2 linked regions of the Bradyrhizobium diazoefficiens genome follow. The protein of the gene in region 1 interacts with the protein of each later gene in a pairwise test. Links are inferred from orthologs where the notes say so. Each region holds a gene or a part of one and is shown on either strand. Other genes may lie near its edges.

What was found.
Region 2: the proteins of hflK (region 1) and ftsH interact in binary tests that used the Escherichia coli proteins (3 or more experiments, as listed by UniProt). The link is inferred for Bradyrhizobium diazoefficiens from one-to-one orthologs.

What each region holds. Positions count from the first base shown.
Region 1 is NZ_JAENXS010000001.1:159,628-174,256, reverse strand. Bases 7,180-10,140 are described here. They hold hflK (FtsH protease activity modulator HflK), read left to right. Parts: upstream 7,180-8,072; coding sequence 8,073-9,209; downstream 9,210-10,140. Other genes in these bases: hflC (protease modulator HflC), read left to right, coding at 9,206-10,102; JJE66_RS00770 (dihydrofolate reductase), read left to right, coding at 7,397-7,912; JJE66_RS00775 (GNAT family N-acetyltransferase), read left to right, coding at 7,180-7,397. Also shown: fumC (class II fumarate hydratase), read right to left, coding at 1-1,192; JJE66_RS00810 (SspB family protein), read right to left, coding at 1,293-1,811; JJE66_RS00800 (chromate transporter), read left to right, coding at 2,385-2,990; JJE66_RS00795 (chromate transporter), read left to right, coding at 2,987-3,517; JJE66_RS00790 (tripartite tricarboxylate transporter TctB family protein), read left to right, coding at 3,612-4,373; JJE66_RS00785 (tripartite tricarboxylate transporter permease), read left to right, coding at 4,381-5,895; JJE66_RS00780 (thymidylate synthase), read left to right, coding at 6,112-6,906; more of JJE66_RS00775, read left to right, coding at 6,912-7,179; JJE66_RS00755 (DUF2065 domain-containing protein), read left to right, coding at 10,174-10,380; JJE66_RS00750 (Do family serine endopeptidase), read left to right, coding at 10,539-12,035; phosphoserine phosphatase SerB, read right to left, coding at 12,155-13,060; tRNA (adenosine(37)-N6)-dimethylallyltransferase MiaA, read left to right, coding at 13,072-14,013; JJE66_RS00735 (acetolactate synthase 3 large subunit), read left to right, coding at 14,344-14,629.
Region 2 is NZ_JAENXS010000001.1:704,557-719,184, reverse strand. The notes cover bases 5,163-8,122. They hold ftsH (ATP-dependent zinc metalloprotease FtsH), read left to right. Parts: upstream 5,163-5,661; coding sequence 5,662-7,584; downstream 7,585-8,122. Other genes in these bases: JJE66_RS03340 (DUF3052 family protein), read left to right, coding at 7,597-8,016; tilS (tRNA lysidine(34) synthetase TilS), read left to right, coding at 5,163-5,405. In the rest of the region: JJE66_RS03370 (bifunctional diguanylate cyclase/phosphodiesterase), read left to right, coding at 1-1,277; JJE66_RS03365 (N-acyl amino acid synthase FeeM domain-containing protein), read left to right, coding at 1,440-2,186; peptidoglycan-associated lipoprotein Pal, read left to right, coding at 2,450-2,938; tol-pal system protein YbgF, read left to right, coding at 3,123-4,163; more of tilS, read left to right, coding at 4,335-5,162; JJE66_RS03335 (DUF6798 domain-containing protein), read left to right, coding at 8,381-10,159; JJE66_RS03330 (hypothetical protein), read left to right, coding at 10,286-11,731; JJE66_RS03325 (class I SAM-dependent methyltransferase), read right to left, coding at 11,733-12,416; JJE66_RS03320 (glycosyltransferase family 2 protein), read right to left, coding at 12,425-13,420; JJE66_RS03315 (hypothetical protein), read left to right, coding at 13,901-14,628. UniProt on the Escherichia coli protein: Acts as a processive, ATP-dependent zinc metallopeptidase for both cytoplasmic and membrane proteins. Plays a role in the quality control of integral membrane proteins.

The sequences.
Region 1 (14,629 bases):
CGCAATGCTCGGTGAAGGACCGCGCGGCGTCAGCCATCAGCCGGATCGAGTGCAGCATGTTGTAGGCCAGCACGGGCTTGTAGACGTTGAGCTCGAAATGGCCCTGGCTGCCGGCGACCGTTATTGTCGTCTGATTGCCGAACACCTGGCAGCACACCATGGTCATCGCCTCGCACTGCGTCGGATTGACCTTGCCCGGCATGATCGATGAGCCCGGTTCGTTCTCCGGCAGGATCAGTTCGCCGAGGCCCGAACGCGGGCCTGAGCCGAGCAGGCGGATGTCGTTGGCGATCTTGAACAGGCCTGTCGCGACGGAATTGATGGCGCCGTGGGCCAGCACATAGGCATCGTTGGAGGCCAGGGCCTCGAATTTGTTGGCGGCGCTGATGAAGGGGAGTTTCGTGATCGAGGCCACGTGCTTTGCGAACAATTTTGCAAAGCGCGGCTTGGAATTGAGGCCGGTGCCGACGGCTGTGCCGCCCTGCGCCAACGGATAGAGGTCCTTCACCGCGACCTTGAGCCGCGCGATGCCGCTTTCGACCTGCGCGGCATAGCCTGAAAATTCCTGGCCGAGCGTCAGCGGCGTCGCATCCTGGGTGTGGGTGCGGCCGATCTTCACGATCCTGGCAAACTCCTTCTCTTTCTTGCGGAGTGCGCGGTGCAGCTCGCCGAGGGCCGGGACCAAATCGGCATTGACGCGGCTTGCCGCCGCAATATGCATCGCGGTGGGAAACGAGTCGTTCGACGACTGGCTCATGTTGACATGATCGTTGGGGTGCACCGGCTTCTTGGCGCCGAGCTCGCCGCCGAGCATCTCGTTGGCGCGGTTGGCGATCACCTCGTTGAGGTTCATGTTGCTCTGGGTGCCCGAGCCGGTCTGCCACACCACCAGCGGGAAATGGTCGTCCAGCTTGCCTTCGATCACCTCGCGCGCGGCACGGATGATGGCGTTGGCCCGGCGCTGGTCCAGCAGGCCGAGCTCGAGGTTGGACTGTGCGGCCGCAAGCTTGACGATGCCGAGCGCATGCACGAGCGAGATCGGCATCCGGTCGATGCCGATGCGGAAATTCTGGCGCGAGCGTTCGGTCTGCGCCCCCCAATAGCGGTCGGCGGGGACCTCGATGGGACCAAAACTGTCGGTCTCGATGCGGGTCGCGGGGCGGACGGTGTTCGAGCGAGCAGTCTTTGCCATAGCACATCCATTCTGCCGCACGAAACGCCGTGCGGCTTTCTCATGTGCACTTTTATACAGGCAGTTTAGCCGCGCGCGACGGCCTCGCGGCCAACCTGGATCATTTCTTGCGGAAACGATCGAGCCGCACGACTTCGGCGCCGCCCTGGTTCGGCGGGGTCGGTTCTTCCGCGGTCTCCGCCGTTTCGCTGGCCGGCGCGGGCACAGCTATGGCTGACGGGGCAGGGGCGGCCGGCAATGTCTCGGGCGCGTCCTCGGCGACGTCGGAGGTATCGAACTGGAGTCCAAACTTCACGGACGGGTCGAGGAAGCTCTTGATGGCGCTGAACGGCACGATCAGCCGCTCCGGAATCCCGCCAAAAGACAGGCCGACCTCGAAACGGTCCTCGAGCACGGTCAGATCCCAGAACTGGTGCTGGAGGATGATCGTCATCTCTTCCGGATATTGCGCCAGCAGTCGCGGCGAGATCTTCACGCCCTCGGCCTTCGAGACGAAGGTGATGAAGAAATGGTGCTCGCCCGGCAGTCCATGGGACGCGGCATCGGTCAGCACCTTGCGCAGCACGCCGCGCAGCGCGTCGCGGGCCAGCACATCGTATCGGATATGATCGGTCGCCATGGTGGTCCTGTTGCATTCCAGGAGACGGGCCCTGCCGGCCCGACTCGCCAAGCCGCAATAGTACCGCGCCTGACGGGTCAGCAGGAGTCCCCGCCGGGAAGGAAATCAGAGGTAAGTGGAGGCTTCTGTTGCCAGGTGCCTCCGAACCCCGCCTAACGGAGCTTAACCCGTTAGGACTTCAGAATGGTCTTTCAAACTGCGTTACGCAGCCTGAGCAACCGGAGCAAAGTTGTCGTTGGCAACTATTGCATAGCCCGATAACGGCGGAACAATACCGGGAAAAAGTTCGCCCTTTACGCCCTCGTCGATCCTATTTCGCCCCCGCCGAAGCTCACTTGTCCGTGGGCCAAGCTCGCCGAACGATGAGCTTTGGTGGAGGCGCCGGGTACCGCCCCCGGGTCCGAATGGTTTATTGCGACGACCGTTTATTTCCATAGCCGGCGAACCGGCACCCCCAATATAGGGGGCAAAGGTTTCAAATGACAGGTGTTTCGAGCGGGCTTGGCGAGGTTCCCTTTGGATAGGTTCCGGAGGCTCTTGGCTGCACCGTGGCCCACGTTCTAAGCTCCTGACATGTCCTCGGATTCAGCACCGGCCGCCCAAGAGCCGGATATCCTCGCCACCCACGCCCCTCCACCCGGCCTCGCCGCGCTGTTCCTGGCCTTCGCCAGGATGTCGCTGGCCGGTTTCGGCGGGGTTCTGGTGTTTGCGCGGCACGCCATCGTCGATCAGCACCGCTGGATGACGGCGGACGAGTTCAACGAGACTTTTGCGCTCTGCCATTTCCTCCCCGGGCCCAACATCGTCAATCTGTCGATGGTGTTCGGGTCGCGGCTGCGCGGGATGGCGGGCGGCGTTGCCGCTTTCACGGGGCTGCTGCTGCCGCCGACGCTGATCATGACCGTGCTCGCGATCATCTACGCGCGGTTTGGGGACGTGGAGGTACTGCGTCGTATTCTCGCAGGCATCTCCTGCGCGGCGGTCGGCCTGCTGATCGCGGTGGTCTTCCGCATGATGACGCCGCTGGTCAGGCGGATAAACGTCGTCGCGCTCACCATGATGCTCGGCGTGTTCGTTGCCATCGGCGTGCTTCGCCTGCCGCTCCAGGCGGTGCTGCTGGTCGCAATCCCGGTCAGCATCGGCGTCACATACCTGATGCAGCGGAAGGTAGCAGCATGAGCAGCGAGAACCCGGTCTGGGCGCTGATCTCCACCTTTGGTCTGATGTCGCTGTTCGCGGTCGGCGGCGCGGCGGCCGCTGTGCCCGAGATGCACCGCATCGCGGTCGACGTGCATCACTGGATGACCGACAAGCAGTTCGCCGACGCCTATGCGATCGCACAGCTCTCGCCAGGCCCGAACGTGCTTATCGTCACGTTGATCGGCTATGCCGTCGCCGGCATCCCCGGCGCGCTGGCCGCGACGCTGGCGATGTGCCTGCCGACGGCACTGCTTGCCTATTATGTCAGCCGGCTCCTCAACCGGCCGAGCCAATCGCGCTGGCCCGCCCTGATTCAGGCTGCATTGGTTCCGCTCTCGATCGGATTGATGGCAGCCAGCGCCCTGATCCTGGCCCAGTCGACCGATCGCACCATTGCTGCGCTGCTCCTGACCGCGACGGTCGCGGTGATCGCATCCGTCTCGCGCATCAATCCGCTGTGGCTGCTGCTCGCCGGGGGCCTGTTGGGTTTTGCTGGCATTGTGTAGTGAAAATCGCTAGGCAGTGATCCGGGCGAGGATCCATTTTCCAGCCGATTAGAACAACAGTGCTCGTGACTTACGGGTCGCGGAGGAGACATGCATGGCCGATACAATGGGCCACTCGGCGACAGCCACAAGAAACACGTCGGTGGCGATCGGCTTTTGCCTGCTTGCCCTGGCGCCGCAGATTTTCGAGTTCATCTGGTCCATCGGGACGATCTTCGGCTGGGGCGCCGGACGCGGCCCGGCTACGGTCGTGATCAGCCACGCCACGGCGCTGGTTGCCGGGGCTCCCGGTGCATTGCTCGGAGCGGTCAGCGGTGACACCAAGAAGGCGTCATCCGATGTGCTGCTGGCGCTGATCTATTCGTATCCGCTGTTTGCGGTGGCGATCCTTACGGTTTTCATGACGATCAGATCGGCACAAGACTATGTCGGCGGAATCGTTCTGATGGCGCTCGCCTTGTTCGCGCTGTGGGCCTCCAGCGATCTGCAGGGGATGCGCGGCTTCTCCTTTGGCGCGGGCACCGCGCCGCGGATGTTTGGCGGGCTCCTCGTCGCGCTTGGCGCCGGCATTGCTTTGACGGGGCTGTTGGCGGATGGACCGGCGATGGCGCACTACGCCTGGCGCGGGCCGCTGTTCGTGATGGTCTCGATCGTTTTCTTCGCCTTGGCGATCCGTCCGCTCGGGGTCGTGGTTTCGGCGTTCACGAGCTTCCTGATTGCGGCGATGGGAACGCATGAAACGCGGTGGATCGAAACGATCATCGTCGGCGCTTGCCTGACGCTCGGCTGCGCACTTCTCTTCCCCTACGTGCTCGGGCTGCCGATGCCGATGTTCCCGCGCTTCCTGGTCCAGTGAGGCTGTCATGGATATCTTTGCCAACCTCGCTCACGGTTTTGCCGTCGCGCTTTCTCCGATCAACCTTCTGATGTGCCTGATCGGCGCGCTCGTCGGCACGCTGGTCGGCGTGCTGCCGGGCATCGGCACCATTGCGACCGTCGCGATGCTGCTGCCGATCACCTTCGGACTGCCGCCGGTCGGTGCGCTGATCATGCTCGCCGGCATCTATTACGGCGCCCAGTATGGCGGCTCGACCACCTCGATCCTGGTCAACATTCCCGGTGAAGCGACGTCGGTGGTCACCGCCATCGATGGCCACGCCATGGCCAAGCAGGGCCGTGCCGGCCCGGCGCTGGCGATCGCGGCGATCGGCTCGTTCTTCGCCGGCTGCGTTGCGACCGTGCTCATCGCCGTGCTCGGTGCGCCCCTGACCAAGCTCGCGCTCGCGTTCGGCCCGGCGGAGTACTTCTCGCTGATGGTGCTCGGCCTGATCTTCGCGGTCGTGCTCGCCAAGGGCTCGGTGCTGAAGGCGATCGCGATGATCGTGTTCGGCCTGTTGCTGTCGATGGTCGGCTCGGACATCGAGACCGGCGCCTCGCGCATGGCCTTCAACATTCCGGAGCTTGCCGACGGTCTCGGCTTTGCGACGGTGGCGATGGGCGTGTTCGGCTTCGCGGAGATCATCCGCAATCTCGACGCCGGCGCCGAGATGAACCGCGATCTCGTGCAGCAGAAGATCACCGGCCTGATGCCGACCAAAAAGGATCTGATCGACTCGACGCCTGCGATCCTGCGCGGCACCGTGCTCGGCTCGATCCTCGGCATCCTGCCCGGCGGCGGCGCGGTGATCGCGTCGTTCGCGGCCTACACGCTCGAGAAAAAGCTCGCCAAGGATCCGTCGCGGTTCGGCCGCGGTGCGATCGAGGGCGTGGCGGCCCCGGAAAGCGCCAACAACGCGGCGGCGCAGACCTCCTTCATCCCGCTCTTGACGCTCGGCATCCCGCCGAACGCGGTGATGGCGCTGATGGTGGGGGCGATGACCATTCACGGAATCGTGCCGGGCCCGCAGGTCATGCAGAAGCAGCCGGACCTCGTCTGGGGCATGATCGCCTCGATGTGGATCGGCAACCTGATGCTGATCATCATCAACCTGCCGCTGGTCGGAATCTGGGTGCGTCTGTTGCGCGTGCCGTACCGGCTGATGTTCCCCTCGATCGTGATCTTCTGCGCGATCGGTATCTACTCGGTGAACAACGCGCCGGTTGACGTCATCCTCGCTGGCGTCTTCGGTCTGGTCGGCTACTGGCTGATCAAGCACGATTTCGAGCCGGCACCGCTGCTGCTCGGCATGGTGCTGGGGCCGCTGATGGAAGAGAACCTGCGCCGTGCGCTGCTGATCTCGCGCGGCGACTGGAGCGTGTTCCTGACGCGTCCGCTGTCGGCCGTGTTGCTCGCGATTGCTGCATTCCTTCTGGTGCTCACGCTGCTGCCCATGCTGCGCTCCAAACGCGACGAGGTGTTCACGGAATCCGAGAGCTGATCGCGTCGCGCCCCGCGTCGGCGACTTAACCAGCACTTTCAAGCTGATAGATGAGGGGCGGGACACTGAGTTCCGCCCCTTGTCGTTTCGGCCGGGAGCCCTCACTTTGAGGGTATAATCTGTGCAGACGACGAATCGCGGCTGTTGCAGGGCGGGGGCTGCCGATAAGTTGGCTGCCTCCCCAAAAGGCAGACGCCCCCCAAAGGCTCATGGCACATGCACCAATATCAGGACCTGCTCGAGCGGATTCTATCAGATGGCGCCGAGAAGACCGACCGGACCGGCACGGGCACGCTGTCGGTGTTCGGTCATCAGATGCGCTTCAATCTGTCCGCCGGCTTTCCGATGCTGACCACCAAGCGGCTGCCGCTGAAGGCGATCGTGCATGAACTTTTGTGGTTCCTGAAGGGCGACACCAACATCAAGTATCTCAAGGACAACGGCGTCACCATCTGGGACGAGTGGGCCGATGCCAATGGTGATCTCGGCCCGGTCTACGGCCATCAATGGCGCTCCTGGCCCGCGCCCGATGGACGCAGCATCGACCAGATCGCCAACGTGGTCGACATGATCAAGCGCAACCCGGATTCGCGCCGCCTGATCGTCTCGGCCTGGAATCCGGCCGAGGTCGACAAGATGGCGCTGCCGCCCTGTCACTGCCTGTTCCAGTTCTACGTCGCCAACGGCAAGCTGTCGTGCCAGCTCTATCAGCGTTCGGCCGACGTATTCCTCGGCGTGCCCTTCAACATCGCCTCCTACGCGCTGCTCACCATGATGGTGGCGCAGGTCACGGGCCTGAAGCCCGGCGACTTCGTGCATTCGTTCGGCGACACCCATCTCTACTCCAACCACCTGGAGCAGGCCCGGCTTCAGCTCACGCGCGCGCCGCGCGCGCTGCCGGTGATGCGGATCAGTCCGGACGTGAAGGACATCTTCTCCTTCCGCTACGAGGATTTCGAGCTCGTCGGCTACGATCCGCATCCGCACATCAAGGCAACGGTCGCGGTCTAGCACCGATGTCATTGAACATTCGCCGCGCGCGTCCTGGCGAAGCCGGGCTCGTTCTTTCCTTCGTCCGCGAACTCGCCGAGTATGAAAAGCTCTCGCATGAGGTCGAGGCGACCGAGGCGATGATCGCCGAAGCCTTGTTCGGCGACGATCCGCGGCTGTTTTGCGCGATCGCCGAGTGGAACGGCGAGCCGGTCGGCTTTGCAGTGTGGTTCCTCAATTTCTCCACATTCAGCGGCCGCTACGGCATTTATCTCGAAGATTTGTATGTGCGGCCATCGTATCGCGGTAAAGGTCTCGGCAAGGCGCTGCTGGTCTATCTCGCGAAGGAATGCGTCGAGAACGGCTGGTCGCGCCTGCAATGGTCGGTGCTCGACTGGAACGCGCCGTCGATCGCGTTCTACAAATCGCTCGGCGCCGTAATGATGGACGACTGGACGCTGTGCCGCGTCAGCGGGCCGGCGCTGATGCGGCTTGCAGGGAGCGCGCCCTGATGGAGATTGTCTTCGTCGTAGCGACTGCGGAGAACGGCGTCATCGGTGCCGGGGGCGCAATTCCGTGGCGGCTGAAGTCCGACATGCAGCGCTTCAAGGCGCTCACCATCGGTAGGCCCGTGATCATGGGCCGCAAGACCTTTGAATCATTGCCTGGGCGCCGGCCGCTGCCCGGTCGCACCAACATCGTGATCACACGCGATGCTGACTATCGCGCCGCCGGCGCTGTCGTCACGACGTCGGCGGCGGAGGCAGGCGCAGTCGCGCGTGGCGACGCCCTGCGGCGTTCGGTCGCCGAGATCGCGGTGATCGGCGGTGCCGAAATCTACCGGCAATGGCTCGATCGCGCCGACCGCCTCGAGATCACGGAAGTGCATGCGCGGCCCGACGGCGACACGCATTTCGAGATCGACAGGGCCGGGTGGGACGAAACGAGCCGCGTCCGCTATCCTGCCGGCCCTGACGACAGCGCCGACTTCTCCTATGTGACATATCGCCGGCGGCCGTCCCATTAACTGCATTCGCCAATGTTTACATTGACTTTTCCGTCCCCGAGCATAGCTCGTGGGACGGTCAGGGCTGCGTTGTAAGGGACCTGCCGGTCCCCTATAAAGCCGGACCGGACAATGCGGGCCGGCTTAAGTTCTAGTCCCGGTCTGCCGAGGAGAGCGTCGAATGCCGTGGAAGAATCAGGGCGGTGGCCCGTGGGGCTCGGGTCCGAAGGGACCATGGGGCTCAGGCCCGCAACCGGTCGGGCCGAGGCCGCCGGATCTGGAAGACCTTCTGCGGCGCGGTCAGGACCGGCTTCAGCAGATCATGCCGGGTGGCTATTTCTCCGGCATCGGCATCACGCTGATCCTGCTGATCATCGTCGCGCTCTGGCTGCTGTCCGGCTTCTTCCGCGTGCAGTCCGAAGAACAGGGCGTCGTGTTGCGCTTCGGCAAGCACGTACGGACCGTGGACCCGGGCCTGAACTATCATCTGCCCTATCCGATCGAGACGGTACTGCTGCCGAAGGCGCTGCGCGTGTCCACCATTTCCATCGGCATGACGCTGATCGACGATCCGGCCCGGCGCGGCCGGTCCGTCCGTGACGTGCCGGAAGAGAGCCTGATGCTGACCGGCGACGAGAACATCGTCGATGTCGACTTTACCGTGCTGTGGCGCATCAAGCCGAACGGCGTCGGCAACTTCCTGTTCAATATCCAGAATCCCGAAGGAACCGTGAAGGCGGTCGCCGAAAGCGCGATGCGCGAGGTGATCGGCCGCTCCGACATCCAGCCGATCCTGACCGGCGCACGGACGCAGACCGAGACCACCGTGCAGGATCTGATGCAGAAGACGCTCGACGGCTATGGGGCCGGCATCCAGATCACCCAGGTGCAGATGCAGAAGGTCGACCCGCCGGCGCAGGTGATCGATGCCTTCCGCGATGTGCAGGCCGCGCGCGCCAATCTGGAGCAGCTGCAAAACGAAGCGCAGACTTATGCCAACAAGGTCGTGCCGGAAGCGCGCGGGAACGCGGCGCGGATCCTGCAGGCCGCCGAAGGCTACAAGGAGCAGGCGGTTGCAGAGGCCAAGGGCCAGAGCTCGCGCTTCCTGAAGGTGTATGAGGAATACAAAAAGGCGCCCGACGTGACGCGTGAACGGATCTACCTGGAGACGATGGAGCGCGTGCTCGGCGGCTCGGACAAGCTGATCTACGACGGAGGCCCGTCGGGCCAGGGCGTTGTGCCCTATCTGCCGCTCAGCGAATTGTCGGCCAAGCGGCCTACGACGACCGGCCAGCAGCCGAGCGGAGGCACACGATGAGGTCTCCGGTTACAGGCATTGTAGGGCTGCTCGCAGCCCTTCTGATCGCGATCGTCGCCTACATGTCGCTGTTCACGGTGCAGCAGACCGAGCAGACCATCGTGCTGCAATTCGGCGCGCCGGTGGACGTCGTCACTGACCCCGGGCTGCACTTCAAGGCGCCCTGGAACTCCGTAATCAACGTCGACAAGCGGATCCTCGACCTCGAGAACCCGTCGCAGGAAGTCATTGCTTCCGACCAGAAGCGGCTCGTGGTGGACGCCTTTGCGCGCTATCGCATCAAGGATGCACTGCGCTTCTATCAGAGCGTCGGCTCGATCCAGGCCGCGAACCTTCAGCTCACTTCGCTCCTGAACGCGGCGTTGCGCCGCGTGCTCGGTGAGGTCAGCTTCATCACCGTGGTGCGTGATGAGCGCGAGAAGCTGATGGGGCGCATCCGCGAGCAACTCGACCGCGAGGCCGGCGGTTACGGCATCGAGGTCGTCGATGTCCGTATTCGCCGCGCCGATCTGCCGGAACAGAACAGCCAGGCGGTGTACGACCGGATGAAGTCGGAGCGCCAGCGCGAAGCGGCCGAATTCCGCGCGCAGGGCGGCCAGAAGGCGCAGGAAACTCGCTCCAAGGCCGACCGCGATGTCACGGTGATCCTCGCGGAAGCCAACTCGCAGGCCGAGCAGACCCGCGGCGTCGGTGACGCCGAGCGCAATCGTCTCTTCGCCGAAGCCTATGGCAAGGATGCTGACTTCTTCGCCTTCTACCGGTCGATGACGGCCTACGAGAACGGGCTGAAATCGAGCGATACCCGCTTCCTGCTGCGGCCGGACTCGGATTTCTTCCGATATTTTGGTAACCCGTCCGGCAAGACGGCGACCGAGACGCCGGCAAAACCGTAGGCTAGACAAGGGCGGCAGGTTTGGCCGCCCTTCGTCCAGACAAGAACAGCACAACGGGAGGTTCCAATCCGATGAGGTCCATTGCGTTCGCCGACTTCCTCATCGGCTTAGGCATCCTGTTCGTGCTCGAAGGCTTGATGTTCGCGGCAAGTCCGGCCTGGATGCGCAAGGCCATGAAGAGCGCCATCGCCACGCCGGACAATATCCTGCGGGCCGTCGGGATCGGCTCCGCCGTGGCCGGTCTGATCCTGATCTGGGTGATGCGGCGTCCGATCTAGCTGTGGCGCCAACGCCAAAGTGAAGGCGCGAGGCGGGTTTTCGCCGTATTGTCGGGGTCTTGAGGCCCGTTAAGCTCCGTGCTTGCGCGGTCCCCCCGTTCGAGCGCAGTCTTGGAGTTGAAGGCTTGGCGTTGAATCCTTATTCTCTGGAGACCACAATGATCGCTGCCACCATTGTCCCGACCCGCTTGCGATTTGGGCTGGCCGCGCTCGCCATCGGCGCTGTCAGCACTTTCGGTTCGGCGGCCTATGCGCGCGGACCGGAGGGCATCGCCGATGTCGCCGAGAAGGTGATCGACGCGGTCGTCAACATCTCGACCTCGCAGACCGTCGAAGCCAAGGGTGGCGGCAGCAACACCATGCCGCAATTGCCGCCCGGCTCGCCGTTCGAGGAATTCTTCGACGACTTCTTCAAGAACCGCAAAGGCCCCGGCGGCGGCAAGGGCGGCGACAACGGCGGCGGGCCGCCCCATAAGACCAACTCGCTCGGAAGCGGCTTCATCATCGACACCTCCGGCGTCGTGGTCACCAACAACCATGTCATCGCGGATGCCGACGAGATCAACGTCATCCTCAACGACGGCTCCAAGATCAAGGCCGAGCTGGTCGGCGTCGACAAGAAGACCGACCTCGCCGTGCTGAAGTTCAAGCCGCCGAAGCCGCTTGTTTCGGTGAAGTTCGGCGATTCCGACAAGCTGCGCCTCGGCGATTGGGTGGTCGCGATCGGCAACCCCTTCAGCCTCGGTGGCACCGTGACCGCGGGCATCGTCTCGGCCAAGAACCGCGACATCTCCTCGGGGCCCTATGACAGCTACATCCAGACCGATGCCGCCATCAACCGCGGCAATTCCGGCGGCCCGCTGTTCAACCTCGATGGCGACGTCGTCGGTGTCAACACCCTGATCATCTCGCCCTCCGGCGGTTCGATCGGCATCGGCTTCGCCGTGCCGTCGAAGACGGTTGCGGGCGTCGTCGACCAGCTCCGTCAGTTCGGCGAGTTGCGCCGCGGCTGGCTCGGGGTGCGCATTCAGAGCGTCACCGACGAGATCGCCGAGAGCCTCAACATCAAGCCGGCGCGCGGCGCGCTGGTGGCCGGCGTCGACGACAAAGGCCCGGCCAAGCCCGCCGGGATCGAGCCGGGCGACGTCGTCGTCAAGTTCGACGGCAAGGACGTCAAGGACCCGAAGGATCTGTCCCGCGTCGTCGCCGACACGGCGGTCGGCAAGGAGGTGGATGTCATCGTCATCCGCAAGGGCGAGGAGCAGACCAAGAAGGTTACACTCGGCCGCCTGCAGGATCCCGACAAGGTCCAGGCCGCCGTGAAGACCGACGAGCCGCCGCCCGAGAAGCCCGTGACGCAGAAGGCGCTGGGCCTCGATCTCGCCGTGCTGAACAAGGATCTGCGCACGCGTTACAAGATCAAGGACACCGTCAAGGGCGTGGTCGTCACCAATGTCGACGCCAATTCGGATGCCGCCGAGAAGCGGCTCTCCGCCGGCGACGTTATCGTCGAAGTCGCGCAGGAAGCGGTTGCGAGCGGCGCCGACATTCAGAAGCGGGTCGACCAGCTCAAGAAGGACGGCAAGAAATCCGTGCTCCTGCTGGTGTCCAACGGCGACGGCGAGCTGCGGTTCGTGGCGCTGAGCGTGCAGTAAGCGGCGCTCTCACTCCTCGTCATGGCTGGGCTTGACCCGGCCATCCACGGCTTTGCCACGCGGACGGACCGCAACGTGGATGCCCGGGACAAGCCCCGGGCATGATGGCGGAGAAGTTGTCAGGCCTCCACGAACTCCTCGCGCCGATATCCCTGCGCATAGAGCAGCGCGGTGAGATCGCCGTGGTCGATCCGTGCCGCGGCAGCCGCGGCGACCGCCGGCTTCGCATGATACGCCACGCCCAGCCCCGCCGCCTGGATCATCCCGAGGTCGTTGGCGCCGTCACCGACGACGACCGAGTCGATGTCGTCGAGATCGAACGACTCCATCAAATCCACTAGCGTCGCGAGCTTGGCGGCGCGGCCCAAAATCGGCTCCTTCACTTCGCCGGTGAATTTGCCGTCGCGCACGACGAGCTCGTTGGCGCGGTTCTCCTGGAAGCCGATCTTGGCGGCGACCGCGCTGGCGAACAGGGTGAAGCCGCCGGAGACGAGGCAGGTATAGGCTCCGTGCGCGCGCATGGTCGCGACCAATTCGCGGCCACCCGGGGTCAGCGTGATACGCTTGGCCAGCACCTCGTCGACGACGCCAGCGGGAAGGTCCTTCAGCAGCGCCACGCGTTCGCGCAGCGCCGGCTCGAACTCGATCTCGCCGCGCATCGCGCGTTCGGTGATGCCTGCGACATGGGCCTTCATCCCGACGAGATCGGCGAGCTCGTCGATGCATTCCTGGCCGATCATGGTGGAATCCATGTCGGCCAGAAAAAGCTTCTTGCGCCGGAACCCGACTGGCTGCACGACGATGTCGATGGGCAGGTCGCCGCGAAGCTCGCGCAACCGTTGTTCGATGGCGTGACGGTCGCCTTCGAGGTTACTGTCGGCGCCGAAGGGAATGTCGACCGCAACCTCGTCGAACAGCCAGTGCGCGGGTGCTGCCTGCGGCAGCACGGCGCGGGCGCCGTCGACGATGGTGCTATCGAGCGCGGGATTGTTTGGGTTGCAGATCAGCGTGGCGACGAGGGACATTTGAGGTTTTCGTGAGCGAGAGGCATTCGAGCAAGGCCGTGCTTATCGCAGGCCCGACCGCCAGCGGCAAGTCGGCGCTGGCGCTGGAGCTCGCGCTGAGCGTGGACGGCATCGTCATCAATGCCGATTCCATGCAGATCTATCGCGACCTTCGTACGATCACCGCTCGCCCCACGCGGGATGACGAGGCGCGCGTTCCGCATCGCCTCTACGGCCATGTCGATGCGGCCGAGAATTTCTCGGCTGGTGCCTGGGTGGCGGATGCCGCGAAGGCGCTCGAAGAAGCGCAGGCCGAAGGCCGCCTGCCGATCTTCATTGGCGGCACCGGGCTGTATTTCAAAGCGCTGACGGCGGGTCTCTCGGTGGTGCCGCCGATCCCCGCAGAGATCCGCGAGGGCGTCCGCGCGCGGTTGGAACAGGACGGCGTCGAGGCGCTGCATGCAGAACTCGCGCGTCGCGACCCGCGCGCGGCCGGACGCTTGAACCTGCGCGACCGCACGAGAATTGCGCGCGCGCTCGAAGTGGTCGAGGCGACTGGGCGCTCGCTGCTCGACTGGCACCACGAAGGCCAGCCGCCGCTGTTGCCGAAGGACAGTTTTCGCGCGGTGTTTCTCGCGTCCGAGCGCGACGAGCTCTATGCCCGCATCGACGCCCGGTTCGACGTCATGCTGGGCGCCGGCGCCCTGACCGAGGTCGAGCAGCTCGCCGCCAGAAACCTCGACCCGCTGCTGCCGGCCATGAAGGCCCATGGCGTGCCGGCCCTGATCCGGCATCTGCGCGGCGAGCTTAGCCTGGAGGAGGCCGCCAAGGTCGGCCGCGCCGACACCCGCCACTATGCCAAGCGGCAATTCACCTGGTTTCGGCACCAATTGCCGGAGTTCGAATGGGTGAAGCCTGAGGAGGCGAGGAGCTGGCTCGCGTCCGCTGCGAAAGCGGCGCAGGATCCCGGCTGACTCGCTTTTGTGTCTGAGTTCCCGAATTTACCTCTCGCCGGAACTCGGGAACCCCGCTACACTGCCAAAATCGCGCAGGAACGGCCGCATTGCCTTGACATCCGGGCTTTGGCCGCTATGTTTCGCGCAACCTTTGGGAAGTCGAGCGCCTGCCATGCGTAACATTATTACCAAAATCCTTATCGCCGTCGTACCCAGGCACACCGCCGGGGGTGGCTAGCTGCCATCCACACGACAGGCGGTGTGCAGGGTCCCTCTTCGGGGCCTTTTTTATTTCCCGAACCCGACACGAACGAAGCCGCTGACAACAGCGCATCCGGAGCAAAGCCAATGAGCGAGAAGAGCCACGATCCGAACCAGATGACCGGCGCCGCGATGATCGTCCGCGCGCTCATCGATCACGGCGTGACCGACATCTTCGGCTATCCCGGCGGCGCCGTGCTTCCGATCTACGACGAGATCTTCCAGCAGAGCGAAGTCCAGCACATCCTGGTTCGCCACGAGCAGGGCGCGGGCCATGCCGCGGAGGGCTATGCGCGCTCGACCGGCAAGCCCGGCGTTGCGCTGGTGACCTCCGGCCCCGGCGCTACCAACATGGTGACGCCGCTGACCGACG
Region 2 (14,628 bases), 550 kb from region 1 along the record:
GCAACGAGATCGAATCTCTGCTGGCCGCCTCGCATCACGCTGAGCGCCTCTCCGCGCTGCTGTTCATCGACCTCGACCAGTTCAAGCAGGTCAACGACACGCTCGGCCATCCCTGCGGCGATCAGCTCCTCTGCGCGGTCGCCAACCGCCTGCGCGAGATGCTGCGGCCGGACGATTTCGTCGCCCGCTTCGGCGGCGACGAGTTCGTCGTGTTCCAGCAGAACATCAGCGCGGCCGAGGACGCCGCGAGCCTTGCCCGCCGCGTCGTCGAGCGCCTGAGCGAGCGCTATCGGATCGACAATCATCTGGTCGAGATCGGTGCCAGCGTCGGCATCGCGCTGACCCCGCCGGAGGGCGCCAGCGCCGACACGCTGCTCAAGAACGCCGACATGGCGCTCTACCGCGCCAAGGCCGACGGCCGTGGCACCTTCTGCTTCTTCCGCGACGAGATGGCGGCGATCGTCGAAGCCCGCCGCATCCTCGAACTCGACCTGCGCAAGGCTCTCGCCAACGAGGAGTTCGAGCTGTTCTACCAGCCGCTGGTCAATCTGAAGTCCGGCAGGATCTCCACCTGCGAAGCGCTGCTGCGCTGGAATCATCCGGTGCGCGGCACGGTCTCGCCGGTCGACATCATCCCCGTCGCCGAGGACATGGGTCTGATCGTCGATCTCGGCCGCTGGATCCTGCGCCGCGCCTGCATGGAATGCATGAAGTGGCCGGAGGGCGTCAGCGTCGCGGTCAACTTCTCGCCGCAGCAATTCCACCAGCGCGACGTGCTGAGCGAGATCCGCTACGCGCTCGAAGTGTCGGGCCTGCCGGCGCACCGCCTCGAGATCGAGATCACCGAATCTTCGCTGCTGCGCAACACCCAGCTCACCCACGACATCCTGTCCCAGCTGCATGCGCTCGGCGTGCGCATTTCACTGGACGATTTCGGCACCGGCTATTCGAGCCTCAGCTATCTGCACAACTTCCCGATGCAGAAGGTCAAGATCGACCGCTCCTTCCTCGAGGGCATCGACACCGACCGCCCGCTGACGCTGCTTCGCGGCGTGGCGCGGCTGTCGGCCGACCTCGGCATGGCCGTCGTGGTCGAGGGCATCGAGACCAGCGAGCAACTCGACTTGATCAGCGCCGATGGCACCGTCACGGAAGGACAGGGCTACCTGTTCAGCCGTCCCGTCCCCGCCGCGCGGGTCCGTCAATTGCTCAGTGCTTCGCATGGCAATCGCTTGCAGGAGCAGTTGATCCTAGTCTCCTCGCGATCACTCGCCTAAGCTTCACGCGACGCCCAATCCTGTCTCGATATTGCGGGCCGTATCCGTGGTTTTCCGGCCTCCAAAGGTTAACCCTAACCGTTCTAAGGCTTTGCAATTGCGTTAAGGAACCTTTAATCTTTCAGTACTCGCGGAAGTTGTTTGGAAGTTTTGGAGTATCGGATGTCGTCTCAAGGCGAGCTACGCAGGCCCTCGCCAGTACGCGGGGCAGCGCTGTTCGATCGTATCGACTACCGCCTGATCGAGAGTCCCGAAGACAGAGATTCGATCTTTCATCTTCGCTACAAGGCATATCTGAATGGTGGTTTGATTTTACCATCTGAGACTTGTCAGGTCCGTGATGTCTATGACGACGCGCCCAATGTCTGGATATTCGGGGTTTACGTCGACGGAGAGCTGTGCAGCTCCGTCCGCATTCATGTCCTGACGCAGGAATGCCGCTTATCCTATTCGACCGAATTGTACGGCGATGTTCTCCACAGGCGGCTGGATCAAGGCGAGGTTTTCGTCGATCCGGCGCGGCTTGCTGCCGATCCCGACAAAGCCAAGCGACTTCCAGAACTCCCTTACCTTACGCTGCGGCTGGCCTATCTGGCTTGCGAGTATTTCAATGCCGATACCGGCCTCGCGATGGTGCGTCCCGATCACCAGCCGTTTTATCGTCGTGTCTTTTTGCATGAGCCCGTGGCCGAGCCGCGCGCGTTCCCCGGCTGGCATACGATGAAGACGTCGTTGATGGCGTCGGATTTCCGGAACCTGCGGGAAAAGGTGCTGACACGCTTTCCCATCATGCGTTCGAACGCGTTTGAACGGCGGATGCTGTTCGAACGCGTTGATCAACGACCGGCCGTGCTCCGGCAGGTGCTCGTTTCAGCGCCGCTCAGTCCGTCAGCCGCGCCCTTGGCCTGATCGGCGCCGGTTCCCCCCCCGTCGCCGCCTTGCGGTCCCGCAAAAGCACACCGTCCCGCAAAACCGGCGTTTCGCCGGTTAACGCGGCTTGCCTTCACCCTTGCGCCACATTTACAACCCATTAACCATGACGGGTGCTTTTCGCTGGTTGGGGGCTTTTGATCGGCTGAGGCAAGGTTCCGTCAAGGTTGACGGAACGTTCGCTTAACCAACCCCCTGTAGACCGGACAGCAGTGGACGAACGTGAGCGTGGAGGCTCCGGAATGAAATATCCTATGCGTATCCTCCAGGGATTGAAGCTGGCCGCGGTGCTTGCCATCGCCCTGTCGATGGGCGCCTGCGCCAACAAGAACTTGGGTATGGACGCCAATGCGAGCGCGGCGACGCCGGGCAGCCAGCAGGACTTCGTCGTGAACGTGGGCGACCGCGTATTCTTCGAGAGCGATCAGACCGATCTGACCCCGCAGGCGATCGTGACGCTGGAGAAGCAGGCGCAGTGGCTGCAGACCTATCCGCGCTACTCCTTCACCATCGAGGGTCACGCCGACGAGCGCGGCACCCGCGAATACAACATCGCCCTCGGCGCCCGCCGCGCCCAGTCGGTGCGCGCGTTCCTCGCCTCGCGCGGCATCGATGCGAACCGCATGCGCACGATCTCCTACGGCAAGGAGCGCCCCGTCGCCGTCTGCAACGACATCTCCTGCTGGTCGCAGAACCGTCGCGCTGTGACCGTGCTGAACGCGAGCTCCTGACCTTCAGTCAGCCGCTGTTCATCTTCAGAAACCGATGATGCCGGCGCCCTCTCGGGCGCCGGTTTCGTTTCAGCGATCTGTGACCGAAACCCCGTGGTGCCAGCCACATTTTTGGCGTACTGCCTTTCAAAGTGTGGCGCGTCGCATGTTCCGTTGCAGATTTTGTTTTCGTCGTCAGGGCAAGATGTCATCCAGATTCAAGGCAATTAACGGCACCGTGGCGTTCGCCGCGCTGCTCTCTTTGCGCGCGTTGTGCGCGCCCGCCTTCGCCCAATCGGACGACGGCGACCCCGAGATGCGGATCGAGCGGCTGGAAAACCAGCTGCGCCAGCTCACCGGCCAGAACGAAGAGCTGCAATATCGCAACCGCCAGCTCGAAGAGCGGCTGCGGGCGCTCGACGGCGGCGCGCAAAGCGCGACGCCCGGACAGCCGGCCCAGCCCAATGTCGCCGCCATGCCGCCCGCGCAGGTCGCTCCCGGCTATCGCCAGCCGCCGCCGCAGCAACAGGCCACGCAACCGAATTACGAGCAGCCGCAGATCGCGGCTCCCGCGCCGATCGTTCAGGAACAGCCGGGCCCCGGCGCCCCCGGCACGCGCCGCCGCGGCGATGCCTTCGATCCGAGCCAGAATCCAAGTGCGCCCGGCGCGCCGCGTGCGCTCGGTGGCGGCCAGCAGCCGATGTCGGCAGGGGGTCAGGGTGGCGCGCCCGGTGGCCGCAGCCCCGGCGAGCCGCTCGATCTCAGCAACAATGGCGGTCGCTATCCGCAGGCCGCAGCTCCGGCCCAGCCCGGCTATCCGCCGCAAGCCGGCGGGACGGGTCTTACGACCCTGCCGCCCTCGGCCAGGCCGCGCGACGAGTTCGACCTCGGCATCGGCTACATGCAGCGCAAGGACTATGCGCTCGCCGAGCAGACCATGAAGAACTTTGCGCAGAAATATCCGAGCGACCCCTTGCTCGGCGATGCGCAATATTGGCTCGGCGAGAGCTATTTCCAGCGCCAGCAATATCGCGACTCCGCGGAGGCCTTCCTCGCCGTCACGACAAAGTACGACAAATCGGCCAAGGCGCCGGATGCGCTGTTGCGGCTCGGCCAGTCGCTCGCCGCGCTGAAGGAGAAGGAGGCCGCCTGCGCCGCCTTCGGCGAGGTCGGCCGCAAATATCCGCGTGCGTCGGCCGGCGTCAAAGCCGCGGTCGACCGCGAGCAGAAGCGGGTGAAGTGCTAGGGCATGATCCGGACCCGAAGGGCCGCGTTAGCGCAAAGTGTGCAGCGGTTTTCCGAAAGGATCATGCCCCAACTAAAATCGCGCTTGGCGTGCGGCGGCGCTCGCTGACAAGGCAGAGGGCGCTGCGCTAGAGTTGCGCCCGCCATCCGCCTGCCATTGCTGGGCCGCGTCATGTCAGACGACGACAATTCTCCGATCTCGGCGCGCGCGGCGAAGCAGCTCTTCGCCGAGCTGAAAAGCGCGCCCGCGCTGGTGCTCGCGGTCTCCGGCGGGCCCGACTCGGTCGCGCTGATGTGGCTCGCGGCGCGCTGGCGGCGCAGCCTTGCCCGCGGTCCGGAGCTCACGGTCGTCACCGTCGATCACGGCCTGCGGCCGGAGGCGGCGCGCGAGGCGCGCGAGGTCAAGCGGCTCGCGGCCGAGCTTGGCCTGGTGCACCGGACCCTGCGCTGGCGTGATGCAAAGCCGAAGACAGGATTACCCGCCGCGGCGCGCGAGGCCCGCTACCGCCTGCTTGCCCAGGCCGCGCGCAAGGCCGGCGCGAGCCACGTGCTGACCGCCCATACCCGTGACGACCAGGCCGAGACGCTGCTGATGCGGCTGCTGCGCGGCAGCGGCATTGCCGGGCTGGCGGCGATGGCGCGCCTCACGACGCGCGACGACATTGTCTTGGCGCGGCCGTTGCTCGACGTCCCGAAGTCGCAGCTCATCGCGACCCTGAAGCGGGCGAAGGTCGGCTTCGCCGACGATCCTACCAACCGCGACGCTGCCTTCACGCGGCCCCGGTTGCGGGCGCTGCTGCCGCAGCTCGCAGCCGAGGGCGGCGATGCCCGCACGCTGGCGCGGCTGTCGGCGCGGCTCGCCCGCGCCAATGCCGCGGTCGAGGTGCTGACTGACGGTGCCGAGCGCTTCGTTCGATTGCGGGATCGCGGCGATGCGCCGCAGCATGACGTTCGCAGCTTCGTGGCCACGGCCTTTGCCACCTTGCCGGAAGAAGTCCGGCTGCGGCTCTTGCTGCGGGCGATCGGCGCGCTCGGGCACGAAGGGCCGGCGGAACTCGGCAAGGTCGAGACTCTCCTGGCCACGCTCGATCGGGCCATCGCGACTGATCTGGCCACGGATTCCCGTGCACCCGCAAATGGCCGTGCCATCCTGAAGCAGACCCTGGCGGGAGCCTTGATCAGCTTGGCCGGGGGGCGTATCCACATCGCGCCTGCGCCGGCCCGGCGGTCAAAAGGCGGATGAGGGCGGATCATGACACCGGCCGTTTCCGCAGGCCTTCCGTCAGGACGCCTTAACCAGGCAGGAAAAACCCCGGCCTCGACGCCATTATTTCCGCGGGAATCGCTTTAAGATGGGATAAATAGTCCCATCTCGTTCCCTTGGCAGCGACCGGGGCGGCACCTAAATTGTATGCGTCTAACCGAGAGGATTCCTTGGGGATTTTCTCTAGTCTGCCCAAGGTTGAGGCCGCGATCCGCGCGACCACGAAGGAAGATCGATGAACGCCAATCTGCGCAATTTCGCCCTCTGGGTCATCATTGTTTTGCTGCTGTTGGCGTTGTTCACGCTCTTCCAGAATCCGGGTCAGCGCGCCTCCTCGCAGGACATCGCCTTCTCGCAGCTGCTGAGCGAGGTCGACCAGGGCCATGTCCGCGACGTCGTGATCCAGGGTCCCGAGATCCACGGCACCTTCACCAACGGTTCGAGCTTCCAGACCTATGCGCCGAGCGACCCGACGCTGGTGAAGCGCCTCTATGACAGCAAGGTGCAGATCACCGCGAAGCCGCCCGGCGACAACGTGCCGTGGTTCGTCTCGCTGCTGGTCTCCTGGCTGCCCTTCATCGCGCTGATCGGCGTCTGGATCTTCCTGTCGCGGCAGATGCAGGGCGGCGCCGGCAAGGCGATGGGCTTCGGCAAGTCGCGTGCAAAGATGCTGACGGAGGCCCATGGCCGCGTCACCTTCGAGGACGTCGCCGGCGTCGACGAAGCCAAGCAGGATCTGCAGGAGATCGTCGAATTCCTCCGCGACCCCGGCAAATTCCAGCGCCTCGGTGGCCGCATTCCGCGCGGCGTGCTGCTGGTCGGCCCTCCCGGCACCGGCAAGACCCTGATCGCGCGTGCGGTCGCGGGCGAAGCCAATGTGCCGTTCTTCACCATCTCGGGTTCGGACTTCGTCGAAATGTTCGTCGGCGTCGGCGCCTCTCGTGTGCGCGACATGTTCGAGCAGGCCAAGAAGAACGCGCCCTGCATTATCTTCATCGACGAAATCGACGCCGTCGGTCGCCACCGTGGCGCCGGCCTCGGCGGCGGCAATGACGAGCGCGAGCAGACGCTGAACCAGCTGCTGGTCGAGATGGATGGCTTCGAGGCCAACGAGGGCGTGATCCTGATCGCCGCGACCAACCGTCCCGACGTGCTCGATCCCGCGCTCTTGCGTCCGGGCCGCTTCGACCGCCAGGTCGTGGTCCCCAATCCGGATGTCGTCGGCCGCGAGCAGATCCTCAAGGTTCACGTCCGCAAGGTGCCGCTGGCGCCGGATATCAACCTCAAGACCATCGCGCGCGGCACGCCCGGGTTTTCCGGCGCCGACCTGATGAACCTCGTCAACGAAGCAGCCCTCACCGCCGCCCGCCGCAATAAGCGGATGGTGACCCAGGCCGAGTTCGAGGAAGCCAAAGACAAGGTGATGATGGGCGCCGAACGCAAGTCGCTCGTCATGACCGAGGAAGAGAAATTGCTGACGGCCTATCACGAGGGCGGCCACGCCATCGTCGGCCTCAACGTCGTCGCGACCGACCCGATCCACAAGGCGACCATCATTCCGCGCGGCCGTGCGCTCGGCATGGTCATGCAGCTGCCCGAGCGCGACAAGCTGTCGATGTCGCTCGAACAAATGACGTCGCGTCTGGCCATCATGATGGGCGGCCGCGTCGCCGAAGAGCTGATCTTCGGCCGCGAGAAGGTGACGTCGGGTGCGTCCTCCGACATCGAGCAGGCCACGCGCCTTGCGCGCATGATGGTGACGCGCTGGGGCCTGTCCGAAGCGCTCGGCACCGTGTCCTATGGCGAAAACCAGGACGAGGTTTTCTTAGGGATGTCGGTGTCGCGCACCCAGAACGCGTCGGAAGCGACGGTCCAGAAGATCGACACCGAGATCCGGCGCTTCGTGGAAGAGGGCTACAACGAAGCGACGCGCATCCTCACCGAGAAGCGCGCCGATCTCGAGGCGCTCGCCAAGGGCCTGCTCGAGTTCGAGACGCTCTCCGGCGACGAGATCATCGACCTGCTCAAGGGCAAGAAGCCGAACCGCGAGTCCGTGCTCGAGCCGACCACGCCGCGCGCCTCCGCCGTGCCGCCGGCCGGCAAGCCGCGCCCGCGGCCCGATCCGGATCCCGGCCTGGAGCCGCAGCCGCAGGCCTGAAGCCCGCGTCGCATGGCCGGCTATTCCGGCAAACCGATTGTGCAAAAGCTCGGGATCAAGCCGGGCTTTTGTATTTTTGTGGACGGTCTTGCGACTGACTATCGCGATGTCGTGGGTGAGCTGCCTGCCGATGTGACCATCGCGAAGACCGCCAAGGCGCCGCTCGATGTCGTGCATCTCTTCGCGACCGAGGCGAAGGGCCTCGCCGCGAAACTGCGTGGCTACCGCAAGGCGGTCGCGCCCAATGGGATGATCTGGGCCTCCTGGCCGAAGAAGGCGTCCGGCGTTGCGACCGACGTCACGGAAGCCTTGGTGCGCGAGACCGCGCTTGCTAACGGCCTCGTCGACATCAAGGTCTGCGCCGTCGACGAGGTCTGGTCCGGACTGAAGCTCGTGATCCCGGTCAAGGACCGCGCGAAGCTCGCGAAATAGCACCGGCTCCGTAGAGTCGGTTAGCCCTGCGGCTGCGCGAAGCGCAGTTGGCTCGGCGTAACCCACCTCTTCTGTTTCCGCGGCGATGGACAATGGTGGGGTGCTTCATCGCGACGTCGAGGCCGATGAACTGGCACGCAGCCGAGAGCGACGATTTGGTCACGCGTCTTAGATCGAAATTTACCATCAGGCCGGCGCAACTCTCGATCGCTGATTAAGCCGCCATTAGCGTTTGCCGCTTAATTCTGCTGTCGTCTATCTTCGTCGCTCCGCAGGCTCGGGCCGGCCAGACGCTTGAAAGCGGGCGCTAGACACGACGCTCAACCGAGGCTGATCCGCAGCCGTCACTTCCTTCGGTGCCCGAATGGCGGACGTCAACGTCACCTCTGACTTGGGTTGCCGCGGTCGCGCGGCCAGCATCCCGAACTTCTGGGCCGAGACGCTTTCGGTCGCCGTGTTCGCGTCGGCGATATCCGTCTTGCGCACGGGGTTTGTCTTCGGACTAACCAATAACATTAATTATCTGCCGATCGTCGCCGGTCTCTACAATGAGCCGCAGTATCATGACGACGGGTTTATCCAGTCGTTGCGCTACTTTGCTTCCGGCGTCTGGCTGATGTTGAGCGGCGCCGAAAAATATATCGACAATATTCCGTTGCTGTTCTTGGTTCTGTTTTTCCTCTCCCGGCTGCTCAGCTTCGTCGGCTTCCTCTGCTGCGCCTCCCTGCTCGGGGTGACGGAAAGACGCGACAAGATCGTCTTCAGTCTGATTGTCTGCTTCATCGCGTTTCTTGATGGCTACAGCTATGCCGGCTCCGGCGGCCTGTTCATCAACTACTTTAGCCATTCGGAGATAGCGAATGGCGTGGCGCTTCTGGCGATCTACTTTGCCGCTCGAGGCCGCTACACGGCAGCAGTCGTCGCTGCGGGCATAATATTCTTCATCAATGCCTTCTTTGCGGTCTGGCTCGTGCTGCCGCTGATGCTGATTGGGATCTGTCACCTGTCGCAGCGGAAAGCGACGATCGGTCAAATCTCCTCGCGCGTGCTGATCGGCCTCGTCCTGTGCTCGCCGCTTATACTTGTTGTGGCCAACGGGTTTCTCGCAAACCCGGAGTTTGGTCGTCCGTCCAGCCTCGACCTTGCGAGTTTCCTTCACGAGTATTACCCAGGCCACGTGCTGATTGATTCGATTTCGCTCGGCGACATCATGGGGCTCTTGGGAGTCACCCTCATCGGAGCGCTTGCGCTGTTTTGGCCGAGGCAGGCCGCCGCTTCCGATTTGCGGGCAGCCTATGTGGGCGCAATTCTGGTCTATCTGATCGGCATCGTCGTTCCGTTCGTGACCCGATCGTCGCTAATGCTCAACTTTCATCTCCTGCGATCGAGCACGATCATTCACCTGCTTGCCGCCCTGGCGATCGCGGCTTTGGCGACGAACTGGTTGAGGCGCGACAAGGAGGCGGTTTTCCTTCCGGGCTGTCTTATCGTGCTGTTCTTGACCTTTGACGGCTGGGCCGGTCTGGGTTTTGTCACAGCCGTTTTGATATTTACTCTTCTAACAATTGTGCCGAGACCGGTCCCATCCTATCAGCGTGCCATGGGCTATCTGGTGCTTGCCACGGCTGTTTGCGTCGCAGCCCCACTCGCGATCCGGTCCGGCCTCGAGTTCCAACGAATCTGCAGCGAGGCGGTCGCAGAGTGGACCGAAATTGGCAAGTGGGCGCGCAATAACACGCCATTGACCGCAACATTCCTCATTCCAAGAAGGCCGGAGCTTGACGGTCGAGCCGAAGTGAGCGTCGCCGATATGGCGCTAGATCACCAAGGCGTATTTGAATTCGTATCACATCGCCGCATCTGGGTCGATTTCAAGCGTGGCGGATCAGTGGTGTTGACGCCTTCGTATTATCCGACCTGGCGAAGCAGGTTGACGGATGTCGAGGGCTTGAATTCGCTGGCGGAGCGAATGGCTTATGCATCGCGCAATGGCATCGGCTATGTCATCGATATCTGTCAGAGTCCGGAAGCGCCGAACCGTGTGATCTATCGAACGAAGCGGCTCTGCGTATTTTCAACGGACGCAAACGCGCCCGTGGGACGGAAGGACGCGCCGCCGTCGACGGAGCGATTTGCCGGTTGAGCAATCGAACGCTCCCGCTTGGAATCCGACGCGACCGGCTCACGCCAACGCGCGTGGTCAGCCCGCATGGGCAAATGGAGAAACGTTAAACAAGAACTTAACGCTTGCGCTCTAATTTCGCCCGCCATGAGTGACCAGGCCGTCCACAGCGAGGTTCAACCGTTTTCGGCGCGTGCGGCCTTGCCCTGGCTGGTGAGCCTTGGCCTCTATTTCATGCTGCTGGTCCTCGGGCAGCGGATGCTCAACGATCCCGACAGCTATTCTCACATCGAGGTCGGGCGCTGGATCATCGCGCATGGTACCCTGCCGTCGAGTGACCCCTTTTCCTTTTCAAGGCACGGCGCGCCCTGGATAACTTTCGAGTGGCTCTCGGAGGTCATCTATGCCGGAGCTTATGCGCTGTCCGGCTGGTCGGGTGTCGTCGTCCTCGCCGCGGCAGCGATAGCGCTCGCCTTCGGCCTGTTCACGTTCTTCCTGCTGCGCGAGCTTTCGCCAACTCTGACTTTTCTCATGGTGATGGCGGCCGTCATCCTGCTGGCGCCGCATATGCTGGCACGGCCCCACGTGCTCGTGCTGCCCGTCATGGTGACCTGGGCAGGGGCCCTGGTGCGCTGCATGGATCGTGGGGGGCCTCCCCCATACTGGGCGCTGCCGCTGCTGGTCCTGTGGGCCAATCTGCACGGCAGCGTGGTGCTTGCGCTTGGGCTGATCGGCCCTGCGGTGCTTGAGGCGCTGCTGCGTGAGGGGCGGAGCGAATGGCTGCACGTGATCCTGCGGTGGCTGCCGTTCACGGCACTCGCGGTCGCAGCCTCCTGCCTGACGCCCTACGGGCCGGAACCGTTGCTGATGCCGCTGACGACACTCGGCCTCGGCCCGGCTCTTGCCTGGATCGCGGAATGGCGCCCGCAGGATTTCAGTCACATAGGTGGCTTCGAGTTGCTGCTGCTGGCTGGCATCTTTGCGCTCGCGCGCGGCGTGACGCTGCCGGTCGTGCGGGCCTTGGTGGTGATCGGCTTGCTCCATTTCGCGCTAGCGCAAATACGCAACGCGGATCTGCTGGCCGTGCTGGCGCCACTCTATCTGGCGGCCCCGCTGGGTCGGAAGTTCGGCAGACCGGCCGCGGACGATGCGGCGGTCTCGTCGCGCAGCCTGAATCTGGCTGGGATCGGTGTGTTGATCGCGATGAGCGGTGTGGCCTTGGCGCGTGACGTCAGACCGGATCCGATCATCACCCCGCAGGCTGCCATCGCCGAAGCCAACCTCGCCAAGGCGGGGCCCGTGCTCAATGACTATTCTTTCGGTGGCTATTTGATCTTTGCCGGCATTCCCACCTTTATCGATGGTCGTGGCGAACTGTACGGGGCACCGTTCATCGACCGCTACAATCGTGCCCTGGCGCTGATCAACCTCGGAGACTTTCTCAAGCTGCTCGACGACTACAACATCGGCGCGACGCTGCTCGCCCCGCGCACACCGGCGGTAGCGATGCTCGACCGGCTGCCCCAGTGGCGGCGCGTCTACAGCGACGATGTGGCGGTTGTGCACAAGCGGCAGGATACGCCGCAAAGATAAGTCAAGCGGTACCGAAGGCGGCGTATTGGCCTCCGAGCGACAGGCCGCTCAGGGCATCTTCGAGGCGCCGCGCCGGTTTGGTGTCCCAGGGGAGCAGCAGGAAATGGCGCGTGCCGATCTCGCGTAGGCCGCCCGCAGCCATCAATTTCCGGGTTGTGCCAGCACCGAGCAGGACAGCGTCCCGGTCGAACTCACAGCGCGCGACGGCCAGGCGGGTCAGCGGGTTGTACGGATTATGTTCGATCACGCAGACGAGCCCTCCGGGACGCACCACTCTCCGCATCTCGGCGACGAAATGCGCCCATTCGGTTGGCGCGATATGGTGCATCACGCAGATGGCGGTGACCAGATCGAAGCTTGCATCGTCGAAAGGAAAAGTGCGCCCGTCGAACTCGCGGTAGTCGACCGCACCGTTGCCAGCGCGCGCCTGTGCCAGGCTGGCCGACGAAACGTCGATACCGCTCAAGCGGCCGACCACGCCGTGCAGCAGGGGATGAAGGCTGCCGACGCCGCAGCCGACGTCCAGCATTTCGGGTCTCTGCGCGTCCAGCCGCTGCGCGATCAGATCGCCCAAGAGATCGGCTTTCGCGCGCATGAAAAAATGATGCGGCAGGCCGGAGAAGTCGATCGAGGATTGGACCACATCGCGGTAGTTGTCATGATAGCCGTCGAAGAGTTCGGTCATGCGCTCGGTCACTCGTTGACGGCGTGGATCGCGGGTGTCGCCGCCGTCTCGTCGCGATCGAAGCCAGCGCGTGTCTGCACCACATAGAGCGGGCGCCGCTTCACCTCGGCATGGATGCGACCGACATAGAGCCCCACGATGCCCGTCATCAGCATGTTGATTCCGCACAGCAGGGACACGACGACGATCGTCGAGGACCAGCCGGTCACGAGATGACTGTCCTTGCCGAGCCACAACACCATCACCCAGCCGCCGTAGAGCAGTGCGAGTCCCGAGACCGTCAATCCGCACCAGATTGCAAGCCGTAAGGGCAGATCGGAAAAGCCGAGCGCGGCGTTCATCGCCAGCCGGATCATCTTGAACAGCGGGTATTTGGTTTCGCCCGCTGCGCGCTCGAGGCGGTGGAAGGCGACCTCGGTCTGCCGAAAGCCGAGCCAGGCGATCATGCCTCGTACGAAGCGGTCCTGCTCCGGCATCTGCCGAAGCGCGTCGAGCACCTTGCGATCGATCAGGCGGAAGTCGCCGACATCGGCGGGGATGCCGACGGAGGACATCCTGCCGAGGAGCCGATAAAACAGATGCGCCGTCGCACGTTTGAAACGGCTTTCGCCGTCGCGCGACAAACGGCGGGCATGGACGATGTCGTTGCCTTCCTGCCATTTTGCGATCAATTGCTCGATCACTTCGGGCGGATCCTGCAAATCGGCATCCATGACAATGATCGCGTCACCTTGCGCGGCGTCCATGCCGGCGGTGATGGCGACCTGATGGCCGAAATTTCGCGACAAGCCGATATAGCGAAAGCGCGGGTCGCGCGTGGCGAGTGCCTTTAGCACGATCGAGCCGGAATCGCTGCTGCCGTCGTCCACGAAGATCGCTTCTGCCGGCCCGTCGAGCCGGGACAATACCGTGTCGAGCCGGCGCAACAGGACCGGCAACACGGCTTCCTCGTTGAACACGGGGATGACGAGGCTATAGCGGATCGATTTGGAACTGGCCGCCATGTGAAAGAGCCCAACTCGGTTGCAGGAGCAGGACTCTAATTCGTCGCTGGTTAAAGTGGCCTTGCTACAATTGTTAGGGGTCTAGGTCTCTGGAGACGGCGCGGCGGGTTGGGGTCGCCCGAGGGCGATTGGAGGCGGCAGGCGGGGGATGGTGATGCCAGATTGACCACGCTGTGCAGCCGCGGCTTCGGTCCAGGACCGGCGGCGGATCTTGTAGAGAACAAATCGCTCTGAGGCGTCCAACACCTCCAGCAGGTCCGGCAGCGGGTTCGCGGCCAGCGCGGCAACGTGTTGCAGCGCGTCCGGGACACGGGAGGGACGCGTGTCGTCACCCCGAAGGCACCGCGCCTTCGTGACTCCGACGCACCCCGGCGTCGTGCGCGCATCATTCTCGAGCGCCGATTAATCCGCCATTAGCGTTTGCGACTTATTTCTGATGTCGTTCGTCTCATCGCCCGCGGGCTCGGACCAGTCAAACGCGTGAAAGCGGGGTGGCAAACACGGCGCTTAACCGAGGCTGATCCTCAGCCGTCGCTTCCTCCGGCAATTCGAATGGCAGATCTCCACATCGCTTCTGAAACGATCTGCCGCAACCGCGCGGCCGGTATTCCGAACTCCTGGGTCGAGACAATTTCGGTGGCCGCCGTCGCGTCGGCGGTGTCGGTGTTGCATACCGGATTTGTTTTCGGGATCATCAACAACTTGTACCATTTGCCGGTTGTCGCCGGTCTCTACAACGAGCCTCAGTACCACGACGACGCATTCATCCAATCGCTGCGCTATTTTGCCTCCGGAGTCTGGCTGGTATTGAGCGGTACGGAAAGATATTTCGACAACGTTCCGTTGCTGTTCTTCATTCTGAACTATCTCTCCCGGCTGCTCAGCTTTGTCGGGTTCCTGTGCTGCGCCTCGCTGCTGGGCATCACCGAACGCCGCGACAAGATCGTCTTCAGCCTGATCCTCTGCTTCATCGCCCTTCTCAACGGCTACAGCTATGCCGGCACCGGCGGGCTGTTCATAAACTACTTCACCCATTCCGAAATCGCGAATGGCACGGCTCTTCTCGCCATCTATCTCGCCGCAAGAAGCCGCTTTGCTGCGGCGGCCGTCGCCGTCGGAGTGACGTTCTTCATCAATGCGTTCTTTGCGGTTTGGCTCGTGCTGCCGTTGGTTCTGATCGCGATCAGTCTTCTGATGCAGCGGAAGGT